2 regions of the Pseudomonas sp. YA1 genome follow, and region 2 is predicted to be linked to the other one. Evidence: riboswitches for the same ligand, from Rfam matches in the RefSeq annotation. Region 2 holds a riboswitch; the other holds the start of a gene.

Region 1 (7,426 bases), on a different contig from region 2:
CGCTTCGGCCTTGGCGATGTCGCGCTGGCGGTCCTGGGTCTCCCAGGTGAAGCCCTCGCCCATTACGTGATAGCTGACTTCCTCGGGGAAACGCCGGAAGAAGGCTTCCTCGCCGGTGCTGGCGGCGCCCTTGATGAACTGCACGACACCGACCTTCATGCCATGGCCCAGGGCCCGCGCGACCATGCCGAAGGCCGAGCTGCTCTTGCCCTTGCCGTTGCCGCTATGCACCAGGAGCACGCCGCGTTCGTCGCGGGCCTGGGCGATCTTCTCGTCGACCACGGCCTTCTTGCGCTCCATCCGCTCGCGGTGGCGCTGGTCCTTCTCGGGGGATTCGTTCATCGTCGATCACTCCTTGCGGCGACGCGGCCGCGCCGTCGCCTCGTTCATTCGAAATACCCGGCCTCACAGGGCCTGGTAGCGCACGCTGAGGTAGACCGCCTGGCCAGGCTGGTTGTAGCCATACGCGGTTTCGTAGTCGGCACCGAACAGGTTGGCGATCCGGCCCTGCAGGCGCCATTCGTCGTTCAGCCGGTACTCGCTGCGCAGGTCGAGGGTGGCGTAGCCGCCCAGGCGCACCTCGTTGGCCGGGTCATCATAGCGTCGGCCTTCGGCGTGCACGCTGGCGCCCAGCGAAAGACGCTCGAAGCGCCGGTCCAGTTCCAGGTTGAACATCCGCCGCGCCCGGCGCGGCAGCTCGTTGCCGTCGTTGACGCCGCCGGAACGGTTTTGCGGGTCGAGGAAGGTCGCGTTGGCGTTCCAGTCCCAGCCCAGCCACTGACTGCCGAGGACCAGTTCGACGCCACGGATGCGCGCTTCGTCGATGTTGTTCGGCTGCCCCCAGGGGCGCCCCGGCGCCGGACGCGGATCGTTGCCGATCAGGTCGTCGACGTTGGTACGGAAGGCATTCACCGCCCAGTGCCCCCAGCCATGCGTACCGCTCAGCCCGACTTCCAGGCTGCGCGAAGTCTCGGCGTCCAGGTCGGGATTGCCGTAGTCGGGGTAGTAGAGTTCGTTGAAGGTCGGCGCCTTGAACGCCGTGCCGTAGCTGACGGTGAAGCGCAGCGCGTCGCTCAGCGCGTAGCCCCAGGCGGCGCTGCCGGTATCGTGCACGCCGAACTGCTGGTTGTCGTCGCGGCGCAGGCTCAGTTGCCAATCCTGGCGACCGTACCGGCCGAGGTACTGGGCGAACCAGCCTTTGTTCAGCCGCGAGTCGACGCTGAAGGCTTCGCTGCTGCTGATCTCGTCCTTCTGCCAGTCGTAGCCGAGGGTCAGCACATGGCCTTCGGCCAGGGTCAGGTCGTTCTGCCAGGACAGGCTGTCGCGACGGGTATCGAAGCGCGAGTAGAAACGGCCATCCTGATAGGCATCGGCCTTGTCCTCGCTGCGCCCGGCCTGGAGGGTCACCAGCCAGGGATCGAACGGAGTGAAGCGGGCACGGCCGCCGACCAGGTTCTGCTCGCCGTCGGCGTTGGCATTGAAACCGGAGTTGCCGAAGACCTGGTCATAGTCGTTGTGCGACTTGGCCCTGAGCAGGGTGCCGTCGAGTTCCAGGCCATTGTCGAAGCGATAGCCGCCGCGCAGGTTGCCGGACAGGTTGCGGTAGCCGTCGCGGTCTGGCTCATAGCCCGCAGTACCGGCGCGCTTGGTATTGATCCCCGCCGTATCGAAACTGCTCACCCCGAGGCTGTACCAGCCGTTGCCAGCGCCGCCGCTGACCCCGGCGCTACCCTCCAGGGTCTGATGGGTGCCGTAGCCGGCGGAGAAGAACGGCTTGGCGCCCTGGCCGTCGCCGCGCCGGGTGAAGATCTGGATCACCCCGCCGATGGCCTCCGAGCCGTACAGGCTGGAACGCGGCCCGCGGACCACCTCGATGCGCTCGATCAGCTCCACCGGCAAGTCCTGGAACGCGGTGAGGCCGGCGCTGGCCGAGCCGACCTTGATGCCGTCGATCAGCACCAGCACATGGTCGGACTCGGTGCCGCGCAGGAACAGCGTGGTGTTCTTGCCGAAACCGCCGTTGTTCGCCAGCGACACGCCGGGTACCTGGCGCAACAGCTCCGGCACGCTGCGCGCCTGGCTGCGCTCGATATCCTCGCGGTCGATGACGCTCACCGCCGCCAGGCTCTGGGAAGCGGTCTGGGCGGTACGGGTGGCGGTCACCACCTGGTCGGCAAGGCTGACCGGTTCGGCCAGGCTCAGGGAAGACGCGCCGCACAGCGCCACGGCTGCCGGGGTCAGGAAAACTCTGTTCATGCTCTGCGCTGCTCCGTCGCTCTCACCCGCGCGACCTGGGTTGAGGCAGACGGAGGACGAAGCGACGGCAGGAGACGTCCGACAGCGCCCTCCGCGATGCCGTGGGTGCGTCAGGCCGGTCTCCGGGCTCGCGAGCGAAGCGCTGGACGCTTCCAGCCGCGCCTTCCCATGCCGGAGCACAGTGGTCATCGAGCAGCTGTCTGATTCGCCTACCGTTGCGGGGGCAGCGCTGGCCTGGTTCCGACGGAACGCACCAGCTTCCCTGTTTCACCCCTTGCGGGGCACCTGTCGCAAGGCGCGCAGCTTAGTGGTTCGGGGCTTGCGCGGTCAATGTGGCCGGCCACCGCAGAACTAGCGCCCGGCTCCGGGGAGCGGGTCCACGCGCAGCGCCGTCCCGGCCGGAGCATGGCTGCGGCACCACTGCCGCCAGGTGGCCTGCAACTGCACCAGCGCGGCGCCGGCCAGCTCGCCGCGTTCGCTGCCGGCCAGCGGGCTGGCGGCCAGGGCCTTGAGCAGGCGCGCGGTCGGCGGGTCGAGGGCGTGTTCACGCTCGGCCCGCGGGCCATCGCCCAGCAGCACCAGGCGCAGGCGCCGCAGGTAGCGGTCGCGGGCCTGCGCCAGGGACGCCGGGACCTCCTCCAGGCACTGCCGCAGGTAGAGCAGCTCGTCGCCGAAGTCGAGTCCCATCAGGCCGTCCGACCAGGGCTGGCGGCGCCCCTCCGGCAAACGGTCGTAGCGCTGCGCCAGGCGGATCAGGCGATCCGCGGTGCGCCCGCCGAACCAGGCCTCGGCCTGCGCCGGCGAGCGCAGGGTGAGCCGCGCCAGGTCGCCGAGGGTGGCCTGCAGCATGCGCCGGTAATGGCGTTCGCCCGGTCGCAGGCTGACCAGGTTGAACACCAGCACGGCGAAGGCCACCCCGAGCACCGTCGACAGGGCGTTGTTGAGGAAGTGCGCGAGGTCGTAGCTCATGCTGTTGCTCGGCGCGACGTTCTTCACGAAGAAGATGCAGAACGGCGAAGCGATCCCGGCCAGGCTCGCCCGGTTCACGCACAGCGCAGCGAAGAACAGCGGTACGCCCAGGCCCAGGCAGAGCAGCGGGAAGCCGTCCACGCCGGGCAGGTAGAACAGTGCGACGAAGCCGGCCAGCGGGATCGACAGGAGAATCCCGCGAAGGAAGTTCAGGCCGGCCTGGGCCGGGTTGTCGCGGCTGGCGAAGAGACTCAGCACCACCCCGGTGATCGACACCGCGCCCAACCCGCTCGGCCAGGCGCTGGCCAGCCAGAACGCGGCTACGCAGAGGAACGCCAGGGCGCTGCGCAGGCCGAACAGCACGCCGCGCTCGATGTCCCGGTGCCAGGCGATGGCGCCCGGCGCCTGGCGGGTGGGCGCGCCATAGACCAGCGCCTCGACGCTGCGCCCGGCCGCCCCCGCCTCGCCGAGCAGGCGTTCGAGGCAGACCAGGCACAGGTGCAACTGTCCGTGCGCCGCGTCCAGCGCCAGGCGCAAGCGCTGCCGGCAGGCCTCGAACTCGGCCTGGCGGCCCTCGCGCAACAGTGCCTCGAGTTCTTCCAGCCAGGGCTGCAAGGCGTGCGCGCTGGCCGGATCGAGCAGCCTCCGCTCGCGAGCCACCTTGCGCGCCGCGCGCAGCAGACCGAGCAGGTCGAGGCCTAGCACGCGCAAGGCCTGGGAACGGGCGCGGCCGAGCGCACCCTCGAACCAGGCGTGGTCGCGCTGGGCGTCCGCCGCGGCGATCCGCCCCAGCGCCGCGAGCAGCTCGCCGCGTTCGTCGGCGCCGCGCAGCTCCGCCGCGGCCGCCTGCAAGCCGGCCTCCCAGGCCGCCTTGCCCTGGTTCGCCAACTGGCGTTCCAGGCGCCGCGGCCAGAGCAGCACATTCACCAGCGCCGCGCAGAGGATGCCCAGGCCGATCTCCGAGCAGCGGGCCACCGCCTGGTCGAACACCGTCGCCGGATCGGCGCTGGCCGGCAGGGCGACGATCGCCGCGGTGTAGCCGGCCAGGACGAAACCGTAGGACGCATGATTGTGCAGCAGCGACGCGCCGGCGGTGCAGAACGCCAGCCAGAGCGCCATCAGCAGGAGGAAGGGCAGCGATGCCTGGCCATAGAGCGCGACCATGCCGATGGACACCAGCGCACCGGCGCAGGTGCCGATCAGGCGGAACATGCCCTTGGCCAGGACCATGCCGCTATAGGGCTGGCTGACCACGAACACCGTCATCAATGCCCATTGCGGCTGCTCCAGCTCCAGGCTGAAGGCCAGGTACAGGGCCAACCCACCGGCCAGCAGGGCCTTCACCGCGAACTGCAGTTCGTGCAGACGCGGGCACAGCAGCACCTGCACCAGGTCGGAGGAAAAGAAGGAAGGCTTGGCCATCGCGGGCGCCCCGAAATACATGAGCGAGCGAATTATTAGCAAGCTAATTTTCTATTGTCCAGCCTCTCCGCGAACTTTCCGGAAGAGCGTTTCGCCCTGCGAAACATGCGCCACGGAGGCCCACTGAAGCCGACCAACACGCCTGCGCAGAAGGCGCCAACCGGCAGCGGCAGCCGCCGAGCGTTCGTATACAATATCCCGCACGTTCCCAACGCCACGCAGGTTGCCCCGCTTGCCTCTCTCCATGCTCAACGCCCCTAACCTGGGCATCGCCCCTTCGGCCTCCGAGATCATCGCCAAGCACCTGCGCGAAGCGATCATCGCCGGGCATTTCGCCGAGGACGAACCGATCCGCCAGGACGACATCGCGCAACTCTTCAATGTCAGCAAGATTCCCGTCCGCGAGGCCCTCAAGCGCCTGGAAGCGGAAGGCCTGGTGCTGTTCCAGCGCAACAAGGGCGCGGTGGTGACGCGTATTTCCGAACCGGAACTGGCGCAGATGTTCGAAGTGCGGGTGCTGCTCGAGGCGCAGGCGATCCGCCTGGCGGTGCCGAACATGGACGAGACCACCTTCGCCCGCGCCGAGGCGATCTGCGCCGACTTCGTCGGCGAAGACAACGTCGGACGCTGGGCCGAACTCAACTGGCAACTGCACGCCTGCCTCTACGAACCGGCGCAGCGGCCGTTCCTGGTCAACCTGATCCGCTCCATCCACGACAAGCTGGAACGTTATCTGCGCATGCAGATGAGCCTGTCCGAAGGCAAGCAGCGCGCCGACCAGGAACACCGCGAGATCGTCGCCGCCTGTCGCGCCGGCGATGCCGAACGGGCCGCGGCACTGATTGAGGCACATATCGTCGGGGTCTGCCGGACCCTCTACGAACACCTGCCGAACCGCCCGGCCAGCACCTGAGCCGGGCCATCCCGGCTATGCCGCTTTCGTCACTCGCCTGAGCGAAAACCCTCAAGCGCCCCGCCCCGCCGAAACGCCACCCTGTGGCGCATACCCCGGCACAGGCGAGGGCCACCATGCAACGCATCCGCATCATCGATTCGCATACCGGCGGCGAGCCCACCCGCCTGGTCATCGGCGGCTTTCCCGATCTCGGCCACGGCGACATGGCCGAGCGCCGGCGCCTGCTCGGCGAGCGCCACGACGCCTGGCGCGCCGCCTGCATCCTCGAACCGCGCGGCAGCGACGTACTGGTCGGCGCCCTGCTCTGCGCACCGGTCGATCCCGAAGCCTGTGCCGGAGTGATCTTCTTCAACAACAGTGGCTACCTCGGCATGTGCGGCCACGGCACCATCGGCCTGGTCGCCTCGCTGGCACACCTCGGGCGGATCGGTCCCGGCGTGCACCGCATCGAGACGCCGGTCGGCGAGGTCGAGGCGACCCTCCACGAGGACGGCTCGGTCAGCGTGCGCAACGTGCCGGCCTACCGCTACCGTCGCCAGGTCAGCGTCGAAGTGCCCGGCATCGGCCGGGTCAGCGGCGACATCGCCTGGGGCGGCAACTGGTTCTTCCTGGTCGCCGGACACGGCCAGCGCCTCGCCGGCGACAACCTCGACGCCCTCACCGCCTACACCGTCGCCGTCCAGCAGGCGCTGGACGACCAGGACATCCGCGGCGAGGACGGCGGCGCCATCGATCACATCGAACTGTTCGCCGACGACCCCCACGCCGACAGCCGCAACTTCGTGCTCTGCCCCGGCAAGGCCTACGACCGCTCGCCCTGCGGCACCGGCACCAGCGCCAAGCTGGCCTGCCTGGCCGCCGACGGCAAGCTGCTGCCCGGCCAGCCCTGGCGCCAGGCGAGCGTGATCGGCAGCCAGTTCGAGGGGCGTTACGAATGGCTCGACGGCCAGCCCGGCGGGCGTATCGTGCCGACCATCCGCGGCCGCGCCCACGTCAGCGCGGAAGCCACCCTGCTGCTGGCGGACGACGATCCGTTCGCCTGGGGCATCCGCCGGTGAACGCCGAGGTCATCGTGGTCGGCGCCGGCATCGTCGGCAGCGCCTGCGCCCATGAACTGGCGCGTCGCGGCCTCGACGTACTGGTGCTGGATAGCCGCCGCGGCGGTGCCACCGCGGTGGGCATGGGGCACCTGGTGGCGATGGACGACAACCCGGCCGAACTGGCCCTCAGCGACTACTCGATCCAGGCCTGGCGCACCTGGGCGGCGGATCTGCCGGAAGACTGCGCGTACCGCAATTGCGGCACCCTCTGGCTGGCCGCCGACGCCGCCGAACTCGCCGAAGCCGAGCGCAAGCGCCAGGCCCTGCTGGCCGCCGGCGTCGCCTGCGAGATGCTCGACGCCGCGCGCCTGCGTGACCTGGAACCGGTCTTGCGGCCAGGCCTCGCCGGCGCCCTGAAGGTGCCGGGCGACGGCATCCTCTACGCGCCCAACGCGGCGCGCTGGCTGCTCGAACGAGCCGGCCCGCGCCTGCGTCGATTGCACGCCGAAGTCAGCGAAGTGGACGGCAGCCGCCTGCGCCTGGCCGACGGCCGCTGGCTGAGCGCCGAGGCGCTGGTGCTGGCCAACGGCATCCATGCCGGCGAGCTGTGCGCGGAGCTGCCGATCCGCCCGAAGAAAGGCCACCTGCTGATCACCGACCGCTATCCCGGCACCCTCCGCCATCAACTGGTGGAACTCGGCTATGTCAGCAGCGCCCACGCCAGCAGCGGTACCTCGGTAGCCTTCAACGCCCAGCCGCGCCCCACCGGGCAGGTCTTCCTCGGCTCCTCGCGGCAGTTCGACACGCTCGACCCGCAGGTGGA
Region 2 (7,426 bases):
GCTGCTGGACGTCGACCAGATCTCCGAGATCGTCGAAGTGGTCAGCCCCGACACCTTCAAGCGTCCGATCTACGCCGGCAACGCCATCGCTACCGTGCAGTCCTCGGCAGCGGTCAAGGTGATCACCGTGCGTACCACCGGCTTCGACGCCGTCGCCGCCGAAGGCGGTTCGGCTGCCGTCGAGCAGGTTTCCGGCCCGGCCGATGCCGGCAAGTCCGCCTTCGTTGGCGAAGAGCTGGCCAAGTCCGACCGTCCGGAACTGACCGCCGCCAAGATCGTGGTCTCCGGCGGCCGCGGCATGCAGAACGGCGACAACTTCAAGATCCTCTACGCCCTGGCCGACAAGCTGGGTGCCGCAGTCGGCGCTTCCCGCGCCGCGGTCGACGCCGGTTTCGTGCCGAACGACATGCAGGTCGGCCAGACCGGCAAGATCGTCGCCCCGCAGCTGTACATCGCGGTGGGCATCTCCGGTGCCATCCAGCACCTGGCGGGCATGAAGGACTCGAAGGTGATCGTCGCGATCAACAAGGACGAAGAGGCGCCGATCTTCCAGGTCGCCGACTACGGCCTGGTCGCCGACCTGTTCGACGCCGTACCGGAGCTGGAAAAGGCCGTCTGAGCCCGATTCCTAGCCGACAAGACCCGCTCCCCGGAGCGGGTTTTTTTATGTCCGGGCTGCGACGCGTGACCCTTTGGTCACGATTCCTGCCTTCGGTCCGCCCAAGCGGAGGTGTCTCATTTACAATGCGCGACGTCTCTAGCTCCTGAATGTGCTTTTCCGGCATCTAGCAACCGAGGTTTTCATGATCATCAAACCGCGCGTGCGTGGCTTCATCTGCGTCACTACCCATCCGGCAGGCTGCGAGGCCAACGTCAAGCAACAGATCGACTACGTCGAGGCCAAGGGCCCCGTCGTCAACGGACCGAAGAAGGTCCTGGTCATCGGTTCCTCCACCGGCTATGGCCTGGCTGCCCGCATCACCGCCGCGTTCGGTTCCGGCGCCGATACCCTCGGGGTGTTCTTCGAGCGTCCGGGCAGCGAGAGCAAGCCGGGCACCGCCGGCTGGTACAACTCGGCGGCCTTCGAGAAGTTCGCCCACGAGAAAGGCCTGTATGCCCGCAGCATCAATGGCGACGCTTTCTCCGACGAGGTGAAGCGGCTGACCATCGAGACCATCAAGCGCGATCTCGGCAAGGTCGACCTGGTGGTCTACAGCCTGGCCGCGCCGCGCCGTACCCATCCGAAGAGCGGCGAAGTGTTCTCCTCGACCCTCAAGCCGATCGGCAAGTCGGTCAGCTTCCGTGGCCTGGACACCGACAAGGAAGTGATCAAGGACGTGGTCCTGGAGGCGGCCAGCGACCAGGAAGTCGCCGATACCGTTGCGGTGATGGGCGGCGAGGACTGGCAGATGTGGATCGACGCGCTGCTGGAAGCCGACGTGCTGGCCGACGGCGCGAAGACCACCGCGTTCACCTACCTGGGCGAGAAGATCACCCACGACATCTACTGGAACGGTTCCATCGGCGCGGCCAAGAAGGATCTCGACCAGAAGGTCCTCGGTATCCGCGACAAGCTCGCCCCGCTGGGCGGCGACGCGCGTGTGTCGGTGCTCAAGGCGGTGGTGACCCAGGCCAGCTCGGCGATCCCGATGATGCCGCTGTACCTGTCGTTGCTGTTCAAGGTGATGAAGGAGCAGGGTACCCACGAAGGTTGCATCGAGCAGGTCGACGGCCTGTACCGGGAGAGCCTGTACGGCGCCGAGCCGCGCCTCGACGAGGAAGGCCGCCTGCGTGCCGACTACAAGGAACTGCAGCCGGAAGTGCAGTCCCGTGTCGAGGAGCTGTGGGACAAGGTAACCAACGAGAACCTTTACGAGTTGACCGACTTCGCCGGCTACAAGAGCGAGTTCCTCAACCTGTTCGGTTTCGAGGTCGCTGGGGTCGACTACGAGCAGGACGTCAACCCGGACGTGCAGATCGCCAACCTGATCCAGGCCTGAGGCCTGTATCCGAGCCGTCCTCGCGACGGCTCCCGCTCCCCCGAACCGGCGCCCAGGCGCCGGTTCGCGTTTTCAGCGACCGGCCACCTGGGCGTTCCGTACGCCGTCGAGGAAGGCCTGGTAGTGCTGCGCGGTTTCCTCCGGGCGTTCGACCATCGGCACGTGTCCGCAGTTTTCCATGATCACCACGCTGGGCCGCTTCAGCAGCGGACGCATCACCTCGATGCTGGAGACGTCCAGCACGCGGTCGCGGTCGCCCCATAGCAGCAGGGTCGGTGCCTCGATCTTCGGCAGTTCCGGCTCCAGCGGGATGTAGCGCTGGCGCAGTTGTTCGAATATCTGCGCGTTGAACGCCGACGCGGCTACCGCGCGTTCGCCGAGGTAGCGCTTGAGCGGCGCCGGCAGCGGCGGTTGCTGGACGAACACGAAGTCGAGCAGCTTCTGGAAGTCTTCCGGCTGGCGCACCACCAGGGGATTCTCGCCGCGCTCCAGGTCCTCGAACAGTTCGCTCTTGCGCGCCGGCATTACCCCGGCGTTGTCGATCAGCGCCAGCGATAGCACCTGTTCCGGATGGCGCGCCGCGTAGAGCGCGGCGATGTGCCCGCCCATGGAGTTGCCGGCCAGGTGCAGGCGGCGCACGCCGATAGCGGCGGCGAAATTGGCGACTCGCTCGGCCTGGGTGCCGACGTCGTAGCTGGCCTGTTGCGGCTTGCTGCTGTCGCCGAAGCCGGGCAGGTCGAGGGCGACCACATGGTAGCGCTCGGTCAGCGGCCGGGCGAAGCGCAGCCAGTTGTCCTTGTCGGCGCCGAAGCCGTGGATCAGCAACAGGGTCGGGTTCTTCTCCGAGCCACCTTCCAGGTAGGCGATCTCCAGGTTGTCGACCTGCACGCTGTGCTCGCTGAGACCGGCGAGACCGCGCTCGACGGTGCGTACGCTGGCGAGGAGGGTAGCCGGGACGAAGTAGAGGACGCCGGCGGCGACCGCCAGCAGCAGAACCAGACCGAGGAGGAATCGTTTCATGGGTGTCCGAAGGCTTCAGGAAAAAAGGGGCAAGCGCTGAACGCTAGCCGTGCCGGCCCGCTGTCGCAAGCCTTGCGACGAGTCTAGGCGTGCTGCCGGTGGTCGGCGCCGAACCTAAGGACGGCGGTTCAATCGCCGGGTCGATAGAGATGTCGATGCTCGGCGCGGTACAGCGAAGAGTCGGCGAAGCCTTCGGCGGCCAGCACCTCGCCGACCAGGATCAGCGCGGTGCGACGGAAATTCCTGGCGGCGACCTTGGGCAGGATGTCGCCGAGGCTGCCGCGAACCTGTTCCTGGTCGGGCCAACTGGCCCGGTGGATCACCGCGACCGGGCAGTCGGCGCCGTAGTGCGGCAGCAGTTCCTCGACGATCTTCGCCAGGTGGGCGACGCCCAGGTGGATCGCCAGGGTCGCCCGGTGCCGCGCCAGGTCGCCCAGGCTCTCGCCTTCCGGCATCTTCGTGCGTGCGGCGTAGCGGGTCAGGATCAGCGTCTGGGACACTTCGGGCAGGGTCAGCTCGCAGCCGAGCAGGGCGGCACAGGCGGCGGTGGCGGTGACTCCGGGGACGATCTCATAGGGGATGCCGAGTTCGCGCAGGTGGCGGATCTGCTCGCCGATGGCGCCGTACAGGGAGGGATCGCCGGAATGCACGCGGGCTACGTCGAGGCCGCGGCGATGGGCTTGCGCAAGTAGCTCGACGATCTGTTCGAGGTCCAGCTCGGCGGTGTTCACCACCTGGTCGGCCTGGTGCCCCTCGAGCAGCGCTTGCGGAACCAGCGAGCCGGCGTAGAGGATCACCGGGCACTGGCGGATCAGGCGCTGCCCCTTGACGGTGATCAGGTCGGGGTCGCCGGGACCGGCGCCGATGAAATAGACGGTCATGGGAGTTCTCGATCGGTGAGAAGACGTGCCAGGGCGATGCTCGCCCGGTCGTCGCTGCGTTTCGCCCCGAGCAGATCGGCGCGACCGCCGCCCAGGCGTTCGGCCAGGGCCAGGGCGGCGGCCTCGGCGACGCTGGAGCAGCCGGTTTCGCGCAGCGCGACGGCGGAGGGGCTGAGCAGGCGCGGCTCGTAGTCGTGCAGGACGGCGGGTGCGAGGAAATGCACGGGGCGTTCGAGCAGCGTGGCCAGTTGCCGCAGGCCGGGTTCGTCGCGTTTGCCGTCGATGCTGGCGAGGGCGTCCAGCTCGGCCAGGCTGCGCCCGTGTTCGCCCAGCGTTCGCTCCAGCAGCGCGCGCAGATGCTCGGCGCTACAGCCTCGGCGGCAGCCGATGCCGGCGATCAGCAGGCTGGGGATGGGCAGGGGCATGCGCGCACCGGAGGAGATGGAAGGAGAGACACTATGGACCCGCGACCGGCAAGGGTCGCGGGTGGCAGGCGGTCAGGCGTCGACGCCGCCCCGGTTGCGCCGGAACAGCCAGGCAGCGGCCAGGCCGAGGGCGGCCCATAACAGCGCATTGCTGACCAGCGAGGCGACCACGAAACGCTGGGCCAGGGCTTCCGGCGCCAGGCTGGCATGGACCTCGGGCTGCGGCGCGCCGAACAGGTGCGGCAGCGCCAGCAGGACGGCGCCGACCAGCTTCAGCGGCCAGTTGCCGCCGAACACCAGCAGGGCCAGGCCCACCGCGGTGGCGGCGGCAGTGGCGATCCACCAGTACTGGCGTTGCACCAGGTCGGCCGCGGCGGTACCCGGCAGCTCCGGCGGCAGGCCCAGCGACGGCGCAAGGCAGAACACCGCGTAGCCGGCCAGGCCCCAGAGCAGGCCCTGCCAGGTCTGGCCCGGCGCGCGCAGGGTGAAGAGGCCGGCGAGCATCAGGGCGAAGCCGACCGCCACCACCAGGTTGCCGCCGGTGGTGGAGAGGGTACGCTGCCAGCCGTCTTCCGGCTCCCAGGCCTCCTCGTCGTGGACATGGGCGGCGACGCCGGGGGCGTGTTCGTGGGGCTGGGCCGCGACCGGCTCGCTCTTCTCGTAGGTCTCCGCCTCGAGGATCAGCGGGGTGACCCAGAGAATCTGCAGCAGGGTCAGCAGCAGGGCGGCGAGCAGGCCGGCGAAGCCGGCGGTCTGGGCGATACGCTTGATCATCCTGGTTCCCTCGCGACTCAGTGGCAGGGGAAGCCGGAGCTGTGCCGGGTATCGTGGGCGGCGTTGTGTACCGCGTCGATGTGCGAGAAACCGGCGAAATAGACCAGCAGCGCACCGAGCAGGCCGGCGCCGATGGCCAGGCTCAGTCGCTTCGACAGGGAGGTGGTGGAGCTGGCGTGCGCCAGGGTGCTGCTGGACATGGTGCGTTCCCTCTGGATTGGCATGGGCGTGGCAGAGGAGTACGCACGAGGAACGGGCCCGGACGGCCCGCTTCACGCTTGCGCCCGCCCACCGCGGGTGAATCAAACGAAAGGTTCCAGGCCGGTCTCCGGGCTCGCGCGCGATGCGCTTACCGTTGCGGGGGCAGCGCCGGACTGGCTCGGAGAGCGTCACCGGCTTCCCGTTTCACCTCGTGCGCGCCGGCACGAGACACCTGGGACAACCCGCCTAGGACAGCATGAAGGACCGCCGGGCGTCAACCGGCCCGATTGACCCTGGCCCGCGCACTGCGTAGCCTTGCCGGTTCGAGGTTCCTCGCCGGCGACGGCGGGGCTAAGAGGGAACGCGGTCGATGCCGCGGCTGCCCCCGCAACTGTGAACGGCGATCGTTCCCCAATGCCACTGCGTGACGCGGGAAGGCGGGGAACCGGCGGAGACGCCAGACCGTGAGCCAGGAGACCTGCCTCGTCGATCCCGTGGCGCGATGCCCGGGGACAAGACTTCCATACAACCGGGCGGGGTGATCCGGTGGCGAATCCGTTGCGCGGCCCCTGCGTCCGCGCCACTCGTCCGCATGCCCGCCGAGCTGAACAAGGGCTGCCCATGAAAACCCTGGCGAAACTCCCCGTCACCATCGTCACCGGCTTCCTCGGCGCCGGCAAGACCACCTTGCTCCGGCACATGCTGGACAACGCCGAAGGCCGGCGCATCGCGGTGATCGTCAACGAGTTCGGCGAACTCGGCATCGACGGCGAGATCCTCAAGCAATGTTCCATCGGTTGCAGCGAAGAAGAGGCGCAGGGCCGCGTTTTCGAGCTGGCCAACGGTTGCCTGTGCTGCACCGTGCAGGAAGAGTTCTTCCCGGTGATGCGCGAGCTGGTGGCGCGCCGCGGCGACCTTGACCAGATCCTCATCGAGACCAGCGGCCTGGCCCTGCCCAAGCCGCTGGTGCAGGCTTTCCAGTGGCCGGAAATCCGCAACGCCTGCACGGTCGACGCGGTGATCACCGTGGTCGACAGCCCGGCGGTGGCGGCCGGCACCTTCGCCGCCCATCCCGAGCAGGTGGACCAGCAACGCCGCCAGGACCCCAACCTCGACCATGAATCACCGTTGCACGAACTGTTCGAGGACCAGTTGGCCAGCGCCGACCTGGTGATCCTGAACAAGGCCGACCAGCTCGACGCCGAGGCCCTGGTGCGGGTCCGCGCGGAGATCGCCAGGGAGCTGCCGGCGGCGGTGAAGATCGTCGAGGCGAGCCGGGGCGAGCTGCCGCTCCCGGTCTTGCTGGGACTCAACGCCGAGGCCGAGCTGCACATCGACGGCCGGCCGACCCACCACGACCACGAAGGCCACGAGGACCACGACCACGACGAGTTCGACTCCTTCCACGTCGATCTCCCCGAGGTGGAGGAATCTGCGCTGCTCGAGGCCCTCGGCGAACTGGTGGAGCGTCACGACATACTTCGCATCAAGGGGTTCGCCGCCATTCCGGGCAAGCCCATGCGCCTGTTGGTGCAGGGCGTCGGCAAGCGCTTCGACAGGCATTTCGACCGCAAGTGGCTGGCCGACGAAGCCCGCAGCACCCGGCTGGTGGTGATCGGCCAGGAGCTGGACCAGGCCGCCATCGCCAACCAGCTGCGCACAGCGCTTGCCTGATCCGTGATCCCCGGCCGGGGCCGGCGATGGCGATTCGCCGGCCCCAGCTTCTTGCGTCCTACCGGTAGAACGTCCATGCACCTGTTGCGCACCCAACCTGGCGGCTTCGTTCCCGACGACGGCATCGCCCACCTGGCCCAGACTCCCGCCGAGCTGGTGATCCTCTGCAGCGGCGATTCGCACCTGGCATTGCTGGCCGAGGCCGCCCGTGCGCTGCCGGACGACTACCCGAGCCTGCGCCTGGCCAACCCCATGCAGTTGCAGAACCACGCCTCGGTGGACCTCTACGTCGACGAAGTGCTGCGGCACGCGCGGGTGATCCTGCTTTCGCTGCACGGCGGCATCGGCTACTGGCGCTACGGCGTGGAGCAACTGGTGGCGCTGGCCGAGCGCGGCGCGCTGCTGATCCCGGTGCCCGGCGACGACCGCCCCGACCCGGAGCTGAGCGCCC

What was found. A riboswitch is a leader RNA that binds a small molecule or an ion and turns the genes downstream of it on or off. The one in region 2 is predicted to bind cobalamin.
Region 1: linked by a shared signal. The riboswitch ahead of btuB (TonB-dependent vitamin B12 receptor) and the one ahead of AC4OR5_RS05105 (CbtB domain-containing protein) in region 2 are both predicted to bind cobalamin.

The regions. Positions count from the first base shown of each region.
Region 1 is NZ_JBZWBG010000008.1:125,762-133,187, reverse strand. Features, by position in the region: gene cobO (cob(I)yrinic acid a,c-diamide adenosyltransferase) at 1-342, opposite strand, end outside; gene btuB (TonB-dependent vitamin B12 receptor) at 406-2,256, opposite strand; cobalamin riboswitch at 2,353-2,560, opposite strand; gene AC4OR5_RS13220 (FUSC family protein) at 2,608-4,647, opposite strand; gene AC4OR5_RS13215 (GntR family transcriptional regulator) at 4,892-5,560, shown strand; gene AC4OR5_RS13210 (4-hydroxyproline epimerase) at 5,677-6,621, shown strand; gene lhpB (D-hydroxyproline dehydrogenase subunit beta LhpB) at 6,618-7,426, shown strand, end outside.
Region 2 is NZ_JBZWBG010000003.1:166,202-173,627, forward strand. Features, by position in the region: gene AC4OR5_RS05075 (electron transfer flavoprotein subunit alpha/FixB family protein) at 1-619, shown strand, start outside; gene fabV (enoyl-ACP reductase FabV) at 804-2,000, shown strand; gene AC4OR5_RS05085 (alpha/beta fold hydrolase) at 2,073-3,020, opposite strand; gene cobM (precorrin-4 C(11)-methyltransferase) at 3,149-3,901, opposite strand; gene AC4OR5_RS05095 (cobalamin biosynthesis protein) at 3,898-4,326, opposite strand; gene AC4OR5_RS05100 (CbtA family protein) at 4,399-5,100, opposite strand; gene AC4OR5_RS05105 (CbtB domain-containing protein) at 5,118-5,300, opposite strand; cobalamin riboswitch at 5,403-5,552, opposite strand; cobalamin riboswitch at 5,611-5,801, shown strand; gene cobW (cobalamin biosynthesis protein CobW) at 5,923-6,975, shown strand; gene cobN (cobaltochelatase subunit CobN) at 7,051-7,426, shown strand, end outside.